DNA from 3 places in the Serratia sp. OS31 genome. Region 3 is predicted to be linked to each of the others. Evidence: predicted binding sites of a transcription regulator. Region 3 holds the regulator's gene; each other region holds the start of a gene.
The links. The regulator CRP, encoded in region 3, controls carbon source genes, mostly activating them, when cyclic AMP is high. The targets are predictions, from matches to a motif close to ATGTGANNNNNNTCACAT.

Region 1: yrbN (protein YrbN) is a predicted target of CRP. The motif match lies at 1,769-1,786, and genes of this name have one in related genera.
Region 2: H5P17_RS02630 (ABC-F family ATPase) is a predicted target of CRP. The motif match lies at 1,461-1,478, and genes of this name have one in related genera.

What each region holds. Positions count from the first base shown of each region.
Region 1 covers NZ_JACJFQ010000001.1:281,070-284,349, reverse strand. Annotated here, with positions in the region: gene pnp (polyribonucleotide nucleotidyltransferase) at 1-663, shown strand, start outside; gene nlpI (lipoprotein NlpI) at 792-1,676, shown strand; gene yrbN (protein YrbN) at 1,793-1,873, shown strand; gene H5P17_RS01295 (DEAD/DEAH family ATP-dependent RNA helicase) at 1,863-3,280, shown strand, end outside.
Region 2 covers NZ_JACJFQ010000002.1:73,613-76,892, forward strand. Annotated here, with positions in the region: gene H5P17_RS02630 (ABC-F family ATPase) at 1-1,434, opposite strand, end outside; gene mchS3 (MchS3 family protein) at 1,626-2,021, opposite strand; gene cynR (transcriptional regulator CynR) at 2,125-3,027, opposite strand; gene H5P17_RS02645 (carbonic anhydrase) at 3,142-3,280, shown strand, end outside.
Region 3 covers NZ_JACJFQ010000038.1:12,798-16,077, reverse strand. Annotated here, with positions in the region: gene H5P17_RS22990 (phosphoribulokinase) at 1-245, shown strand, start outside; gene H5P17_RS22985 (OsmC family protein) at 282-689, opposite strand; gene crp (cAMP-activated global transcriptional regulator CRP) at 1,069-1,701, shown strand; gene H5P17_RS22975 (YccS/YhfK family putative transporter) at 1,756-3,280, shown strand, end outside.

The DNA of each region.
Region 1 (3,280 bases), on a different contig from region 3:
GATCACCTGGGCGACATGGACTTCAAAGTGGCCGGTAGCCGTGACGGTATCACCGCGCTGCAGATGGACATTAAAATTGAAGGCATCACTCGCGAAATCATGCAGGTTGCTCTGAACCAGGCCAAGGGCGCGCGCTTGCACATCCTGGGCGTAATGGAACAGGCTATCAGCACTCCGCGTGGCGATATCTCTCAGTTCGCACCACGTATTCACACTATCCGAATCAACCCGGACAAGATCAAAGACGTGATTGGTAAAGGCGGTTCTGTCATCCGTGCGCTGACTGAAGAGACCGGTACTACCATCGAAATCGAAGATGATGGTACAGTTAAAATCGCTGCTACCGACGGTGAGAAAGCGAAATTCGCTATTCGCCGCATCGAAGAGATCACTGCCGAGATCGAAGTGGGCCGTATTTACCAGGGTAAAGTTACCCGTATCGTTGATTTCGGCGCATTCGTGGCGATCGGCGGCGGTAAAGAAGGTCTGGTGCACATCTCTCAAATCGCTGACAAGCGCGTTGAGAAAGTGACCGACTATCTGCAGATGGGTCAGGAAGTGCCGGTTAAGGTACTGGAAGTTGACCGTCAGGGCCGCGTGCGTCTGAGCATCAAAGAAGCGACCGCACCAGAAGCAGGTTCACCTGCGCCTGAAGCAGAATAACTGTATAGATAGATTTACAGCTCCCGGCCATGGGGTTGGGAGCTGTTCGTATCGCGCGGGTAGGATGCCTGCGTATTAGCAAACGGATGAAAGGATGTTCATCCAATGTTTGTCTTCGGGAGTGGGAAATGAAGCCTTTCTTGCGCTGGTGTTACGTTGCGACAGCACTCATGCTGGCAGGATGCAGCAACCATGATTGGCGTAAAGACGAAGTTTTGGCGATCCCGTTGCAGCCAACTCTGCAGCAGGAAGTGATCCTGGCGCGCATGGAACAAATACTTGCCAGCCGGGCACTGACGGACGATGAGCGTGCGCAGCTTTTATATGAGCGCGGTGTGCTGTATGATAGCCTCGGGCTACGTGCACTGGCGCGCAATGATTTCTCGCAAGCGCTAGCGATACGTCCTGATATGCCAGAAGTTTTCAACTACCTGGGCATTTACTTAACGCAGGCAGGCAATTTTGATGCTGCCTATGAAGCGTTTGATTCTGTACTAGAGCTTGATCCAACTTACAATTACGCGCGTTTAAACCGGGGCATCGCACTGTATTATGGCGGCCGCTTCCCGTTGGCGCAGGATGATCTGCAGGCGTTTTATCAAGACGACCCAAACGATCCCTTCCGTTCGTTGTGGCTTTATCTGGTGGAAAGAGAAATCGATCCCAAGAAGGCTGACGTAGCGCTCCAGCAGCGTTATGACAAAGCGAACCGAGGGCAATGGGGATGGAATATTGTCGAATTCTACCTGGGCAACATCAGTGAAAAAACGCTGATGGAAAGGCTCAAGGCAGATGCAACGGATAACACTTCGCTCGCTGAGCATCTCAGTGAAACTGACTTCTATTTAGGTAAGCATTACCTAAGTCTGGGGGACAAGGACACCGCTTCGGCGCTGTTCAAACTGACGGTCGCTAACAACGTTCATAACTTCGTTGAGCACCGCTATGCATTGTTGGAATTGGCGCTGTTAGGCCAAGAACAAGACGACCTATCGGAATCGGACCAGCAATAGCTGACGAACAACTATCAGCCTGATATACATTGGTTTTTTGCCAAAGTTATCGTCTTAACGGGCGAGGGCTTTTTTGTTCGTTTTATAATCTAATTTGAGCCGGTTCACACTTTTCAATGAAAATGACTGAAAATTTTCTCGACGAGTTATGTAGACTGGCTGCCATTATTAATGAGGCACGTGTACATGACTACTGAGCTTGAAACCTCTTTTGCTGACCTGGGGCTGTCTGCTCCGATCATTTCTGCCCTGACCGATCTGGGCTACGAAAAACCTTCACCGATCCAGGCTGAGTGTATTCCTCACCTGTTGAACGGCCGTGATGTGCTGGGCATGGCACAGACCGGTAGCGGCAAAACTGCGGCGTTCTCGTTGCCACTGCTGCACAACCTTGACGCTTCCCTGAAAGCACCTCAGATCCTGGTGCTGGCACCGACCCGCGAACTGGCGGTTCAGGTTGCTGAAGCGATGACCGATTTCTCCAAACACATGCATGGCGTTAACGTCGTGGCCCTGTACGGCGGCCAGCGTTATGACGTGCAGCTGCGCGCTCTGCGTCAGGGCCCGCAAATCGTAGTAGGGACTCCAGGCCGTCTGCTGGACCACCTGAAGCGTGGCACCCTGAACCTCTCTAACCTGAGCGGTCTGGTGCTGGATGAAGCCGACGAAATGCTGCGCATGGGCTTTATCGAAGACGTAGAAACCATCATGGCAGAGATCCCGGCTGAACATCAGACCGCACTGTTCTCTGCAACCATGCCGGAAGCGATCCGTCGCATTACCCGCCGCTTTATGAAAGAGCCGCAGGAAGTGCGCATTCAATCCAGCATCACTACCCGTCCGGACATCAGCCAGAGCTACTGGACTGTGCACGGCATGCGTAAAAACGAAGCGCTGGTGCGTTTCCTGGAAGCGGAAGACTTTGATGCGGCGATTATCTTCGTACGTACCAAAAACGCGACCCTGGAAGTGGCTGAAGCGCTGGAGCGCAGCGGTTACAGCAGCGCCGCACTGAACGGCGACATGAACCAGGCGCTGCGTGAGCAGACCCTGGAGCGCCTGAAAGATGGTCGTCTGGACATCCTGATCGCAACCGACGTGGCTGCTCGTGGCCTGGACGTTGAGCGTATCAGCCTGGTGGTAAACTATGACATCCCTATGGATTCAGAGTCTTACGTTCACCGTATCGGCCGTACTGGCCGTGCAGGTCGTGCCGGCCGTGCGCTGCTGTTCGTAGAAAACCGCGAACGTCGCCTGCTGCGTAACATCGAACGCACCATGAAGCTGACCATTCCAGAAGTTGAACTGCCAAACGCAGAACTGCTGGGTGAGCGTCGTCTGGCCAAGTTCGCCGCTAAAGTACAGCAACAGCTGGAAAGCAGCGATCTGGACATGTACCGCGCACTGCTGGCTAAACTGCAGCCGGAAGAAGAGCTGGAAATGGAAACCCTGGCCGCGGCACTGCTGAAAATGGCACAGGGCGAACGTCCTCTGATCCTGCCACCGGATCCCGTGTTCAAACCACGTCAACGTCGTGAATTCAACGACCGTGACGACCGCGGTAACGACCGTCGTCGTGACGCACGTCCAGACAGCCGTGACGG
Region 2 (3,280 bases), on a different contig from region 3:
GTTCAGCGACTCGATGGATTCCATATCCAGGTGGTTGGTCGGTTCATCCATAACCAGGATATTAGGGCGCTGCATCATCAGCTTGCCAAACAGCATGCGGCCCTTCTCACCCCCAGACAACACCTTCACTTTCTTCTTGATGTCGTCCTGGCTGAACAACAGACGGCCCAGCACGCTGCGCACCGCCTGCTCGTCGTCTTTTTCCTGCTTCCACTGGCTCATCCAGTCGAACACCGTCAGGGTGTCATCGAATTCGTATTCGTGGTCCTGAGCGTAGTAACCGATCTTGGCATTTTCAGACCATTTCACGGTACCGCTGTCCGGCAACGTATCGCCCACCAGCGTTTTCAGCAGGGTAGATTTACCGATACCGTTCGGCCCCAGCACCGCCACTTTCTCGCCCACTTCAACCATCAGGTTGAACTTGCTGAACAGAGGACCGTTGTCGAAGCCTTTGGCCAGCGCTTCCACTTCCAGCGCGTTACGGAACAGTTTTTTGTCCTGTTCGAAACGGATGAACGGGTTCTGACGGCTTGAAGCCTTAATCTCTTCCAGTTGGATCTTGTCGATCTGGCGGGCGCGCGAGGTTGCCTGCTTGGATTTGGAGGCGTTGGCACTGAAGCGGCTCACGAATGATTGCAGTTCGTTAATCTGCGCCTTCTTCTTGGCGTTATCCGCCACCAGACGTTCACGCGCCTGAGTGGCCGCCGTCATATATTCGTCGTAGTTGCCCGGATACACACGCAGCTCGCCGTAGTCCAGATCCGCCATGTGAGTACAAACCATGTTCAGGAAGTGACGGTCGTGCGAAATGATAACCATGGTGCTGTTACGTTCGTTCAGCACCTGCTCCAGCCAACGGATGGTGTCGATGTCCAGGTTGTTCGTCGGTTCGTCGAGCAACAGAATTTCCGGATCGGAGAACAGCGCCTGCGCCAGCAATACGCGCAGCTTGAAGCCCGGAGCGATTTCGCTCATCGGGCCATAATGTTGTTCAACCGGGATGCCGACGCCGAGCAGCAGTTCGCCGGCGCGCGCTTCGGCGGTATAACCGTCCATCTCGCCGTAGGCCACTTCCAGATCGGCCACTTTATAGCCGTCTTCTTCGCTCATTTCAGCCAGCGCATAAATGCGATCGCGTTCTTCCTTCACCGCCCACAGTTCGTTGTGGCCCATGATGACGGTGTCCAGCACGCTGTATTGCTCGAAAGCGAACTGATCCTGACGCAGTTTACCCAGGCGCTCGTTGGGGTCGAGGAACACGTTGCCGCCGCTCGGCACCAGATCGCCGCCCAGGATTTTCATAAATGTAGATTTGCCGCAGCCGTTGGCGCCGATCAAACCATAGCGGTTACCACCGCCAAACTTAACGGAGATGTTTTCAAACAGCGGCTTACTGCCAAACTGCATAGTGATGTTGTTAGTGCTTAACACAGCGCTCGCTCTTCATATCATTGGGAATGTGATTTGGCGCGCATTATGCCATAACGGGCAACAGAGATCGCGGGAAGTTTCGGTGACAATTTGAGCAAAGGTGCGGTGGCAGCCGAAGCCAGACAATACTCGGTACCACAAGGCCGGATACAATAAATCCCATCCGCTGAGTTAAGGGGCAGCTAATACACTCACCAGCATCCGTGCTTTAAGATACTGAAATAGACATCTTTAAACTTTTCTTTCCTTAAAATATCCCCTTTCAATACCGAAACCGGTTGATCCCACACTGGGGTGAAATTGGGTTCGCCGGTTTTGTTATTGAGCTTTTTTAAGCCACAGGCAGCATAAAGTTTCGCTTCTGGGGTTGCCTGCGGGTTATTGGCAATACGCAAGAAAACGGCCCCCGCATCCTGGTAGGTTAGGATTTCTATTACATCGGTTTCTCCGGCACTGCCAATGCCAACAAACCCGTTCATTCCCAAAGAGAAATGAGTCACCTTGGATAAATTATTTTCTGTCGCTTCACGGTGTTGCTCAGCGGCGTAGCCGTTGAGGGAACAGAAAGAAACAAAAACCAAAGTCATAGCGCTCAAGATCCTTTTCACAAAAACCTCCCTATTCAGCCAAGAATGAAAGTGACGATCGGACCAGCTCGGTGCGCCACACTACCACGGTATTCAGCCGGTTTTATAGCGGACCGGAATGTGCCTGGCTAAATTTTTGTTGATGCAGAACCTCGACAAACGCCCGTGACGCCGCGCTACGGTAGGCGTCCTTACGCTGCAACAGCACCGCTCGGCGAGCGGGCATGACCTCGTTAAGCCGTACCGTGTGCAACTGCGGGTTTTCCTGCGCAACCGCTGCCGGTAGCAGGGTAGCCAGTTGGCCACGGCGCACAATTTCAATGATGGCACCAATTGCGTTGGCCTCCATTGCTACCCGGGGGCGGATCCCCTGTCGACGACAATAATCGTCGATAAATTGACGGGTAGCGAAGTCCTCGCTCAGTAATACCAGCGGTTGCTGTTCGAACACCTGCGCACTCAAAGGCTCACGCTGTTGAACCAGCGGGTGCTGAGCCCCAACCATCATATTCAGTGACTCGGTAAACAGCTCCTCGGCCACGATATCCACCGATTGCGCCTGACTGAACGCGATCCCCACATCCAGCCGGTCTTCCGCCAGAAGCGCCTCAATCCTGTCCTGCGTCATTTCATGAATACTCACTGAAACGCCCGGGTAGCGCCGATAAAAATCATCGATAACCGGCCCCACCAGATAAGCGGTAAAGGTTGGCGTCATCGCCAGCCGCAGATTGCCGCGTTCCAGCGTCGCCACGTCGTGGATCGCCCGAGTGCCAGCTTCCAGATCCTGTAGCGCCAACCGGGCATAGCGCATCCAGGCCATACCGGCGTCGGTCAGCCGCACCGTACGGCCGGAACGATCAAACAACGGCGTGCCGAGGGTTTCCTCCAACTGTTTGATTTGCTGCGACAGCGTTGGCTGCGAGACATGCAGTGCTTCGGCGGCGCGGGTGAAGTTGCCCAGTTCGGCAACGGCAAGAAAATAGCGGATGTGTCGCAGTAGCATAACGCCTCTACTATTAGTAATTCCTATGGTAACCATTATAAATGGGTCTTAGACCCTATAGCCAGAGCGGCGCATCATGCCCCCATCGCTTAACAGCATCCTGATGGAGACAGCATGAAAGAGGTTATCGAGGGTTTTTTGAAGTTCCAGCGTGAGGCGTTTGTCGAACGTTCCGAACTGTTCCGGCAGTTGGCCACCCGCCAGAACCCACGCACCCTGTTTATCTCATGTTCCGATAGCCGGCTGGTGCCGG
Region 3 (3,280 bases):
CGACGGTAGACACCTCCAACCCGTTCGCCGCCAAGGCTATCCCTTCGCTGGACGAGAGCTTTGTGGTGATCCACTTCCGCGGGCTGGACCAGATCGACTTCCCTTATCTGCTGGCAATGCTGCAGGGATCTTTTATCTCGCATATCAATACGCTGGTGGTACCGGGTGGCAAAATGGGGCTGGCGATGGAGCTGATCATGGCGCCGCTGGTGCAGCGACTGCTGGAAGGAAAAAAAATCGAGTAGACAACAGGGCGCGGCACAACCGCGCCCCTTTATCCGTTACGCCAGGTCGCGGATTTCAAAACTGTGGGTCACGCTGGCGGCTTTGCTCAGCATCAGTGAAACCGAACAGTACTTCTCGGCCGAGAGGTTTACCGCACGCTCCACGATCTTGTCGCTCAAATCTTTGCCGCTCACGATAAAATGCAGATTGATGTGGGTAAACAACCGTGGCGCTTCTTCGCGACGTTCAGAGGTCAGCTTCACCTCGCAATCACGCACGTCATTACGTCCTTTTTGCAGGATCGACACCACGTCGATTGCACTGCATCCCCCTACTGACATCAGCACCATTTCCATCGGACTGGGTGCTTTATCGCCGGCGTTGCCGTCCATCAATACCTGATGGCCAGACGCGGATTCGCCCAGAAACGTCAACCCTTCCACCCACTTAACTCTTGCCTGCATGCTGGTCACTCCGGTTAATTTCTTAAAATCACAGTACGCTTTCGCATAGAAACTGGCAACGGAACCTGATGCTAATCATGCTGAAGCGAGACAACACAAGACACCCGCCTCACTCTGTGCTACAAACAGAGCCGCAATAAATCTTTCCGGGACACTGATTTCAGGGAAACTCCCAGGGAAAGGCTCCTTTACCGGTATGTTAACAGAATGTAGCTTGCAGCTCTCCCGGCAAGTTAATATGCTAGAGCGACAGCGTATATTTATGACACGCCTCAAAACCTGCTGATAGCCACCATTAAAACAACGGCGACAGCACGTTTTACAGGGAACTCTGACCCCTGTGACACAAGGCAGCGATAACAACAGAGGATAACAGCGAATGGTTCTCGGCAAACCGCAAACAGACCCTACTCTCGAATGGTTCCTGTCTCATTGCCATATCCACAAATATCCATCCAAAAGTACGCTGATTCACCAAGGTGAAAAAGCCGAAACGCTTTACTACATCGTTAAAGGCTCCGTTGCGGTGCTGATTAAGGATGAAGAAGGTAAAGAGATGATCCTGTCCTACCTTAACCAGGGGGATTTCATCGGCGAGCTTGGATTGTTTGAAGAAGGTCAGGAGCGTAGCGCCTGGGTTAGGGCGAAGACCGCCTGCGAAGTGGCTGAAATTTCCTACAAGAAATTCCGCCAGCTGATCCAGGTTAACCCGGACATCCTGATGCGCCTGTCTGCCCAGATGGCAAACCGCCTGCAGATAACCTCTGAGAAAGTGGGTAACCTCGCCTTCCTGGACGTTACGGGCCGCATCGCGCAAACCCTGCTGAACCTGGCGAAACAGCCTGATGCCATGACCCATCCGGATGGCATGCAGATTAAAATCACCCGTCAGGAAATTGGCCAGATCGTCGGTTGCTCTCGTGAAACCGTGGGTCGTATCCTGAAAATGCTGGAAGATCAAAACCTGATCTCCGCTCACGGCAAAACTATTGTCGTTTACGGCACCCGTTAATCACTGAAAAAACGGCGCGATGATTCGCGCCGTTTTTTTATGCCCCGATTTATCATGTGGCGCCGACTGATTTACCATCCGGAAGTCAATTACGCACTGCGGCAAACGCTGGTGCTGTGCCTGCCGGTTCTGCTTGGCCTGCTGATCGGCCAACTGCAATACGGCCTGCTGTTTTCTCTGGTTCCCGCCTGCTGCAACATCGCCGGGCTGGACACGCCCCACAAACGCTTCTTCAAACGCCTGATCGTCGGCGGTTCGCTCTTTGCGCTCAGCAGCCTGCTGCTGCAACAGGCGCTACTTTGGCAGTTGCCGCTGCCGATACTGATGCTGGGCCTGGCGCTGCTGCTTGGCGTCAGCGGTGAAATCAGCCCGCTGCATGCCCGCCTGCTGCCCGCCGCGCTGGTTGCCGCCATCTTCTCTCTCAGCATGGCTGGTACGGTGCCGCTTTGGCACGCGCCCCTGTTGTATATCGTGGGCACCGCCTGGTACGGCCTGTTTACCTGGTTCTGGTTCAAGCTGTGGAAAGAGCAACCGATGCGCGAATCGCTCAACCAGCTCTATCTGGAACTGGCGGACTACTTCGAAGCCAAATATTCACTGTTAACCCAGCACACCGATCCACAGACCGCGTTACCGCCACTGCTGGTGCGCCAGCAAAAGGTCATGGACCTGATCACTTTGCTGTATCAACAACTTAATTTTCTGCCCCATGCCAGCAATCTCGAGCAAAAGCGTCTGCAACGCACCTTCCAGGTCGCTCTGGATTTACAGGAGCACATCACCGTCAGCCTGCATCTGCCGGAAGAGGTACAAAAGCTGGTAGAACAGAGCCAGGCCGAGGCCATCATCCGCCGCAATGCACAGGTGATTGCCAACCGGCTGCGCACGGTAGCGCATGACATTCTCTATCATCAGCATTCTCAGCGTTTCAATATGGACAATGAACTGGCCGCCCTGGAAAAAGTGGCGGCGCAGCATCCGGACAACCCGGTCGGCCAATTCTGTTACTACCACTTCAGCCGCATCGCCCGCCTGCTGCGCACCCAGCACCCACTCTACCGACGCGATCTGATGGCCAATCAAAACCGTCTGCCGTTCTGGCCCGCGCTGGTCAGTTATCTGTCGTTCAAATCCAACGCCCTGCGCAATGCGGCTCGGCTGGGAGTCACCCTGGCGGCGGGCAGCAGCCTGGGCATGATGTTCAATCTGCCAAAGCCTTACTGGATCCTGTTGACCATCATGCTGGTGAGCCAAAACGGCTACAACGCCACTCGGGTGCGTATCCAGCACCGTGCGCTCGGCACCCTGGTTGGGTTGGTGATTGCCGCCGGGTTACTGCAACTGCAGCTGCCCGAGGCTGAGACGCTGGGCGTGATGCTGGTGATCACGCTGCTGGCCTACCTGGTTTCACGTAAAAATTACGGGCTGGCGGTGATTGGCTTTACGGTGACGGCGGTCTATACCCTGCAACTGTTGGCCCTGAACGGCACACACTTCCTGGTGCCGCGCCTGATCGACACGCTGATCGGCTGCGTGCTGGTGTTCGGTAGCACCATCTGGCTGTGGCCACAGTGGCAAA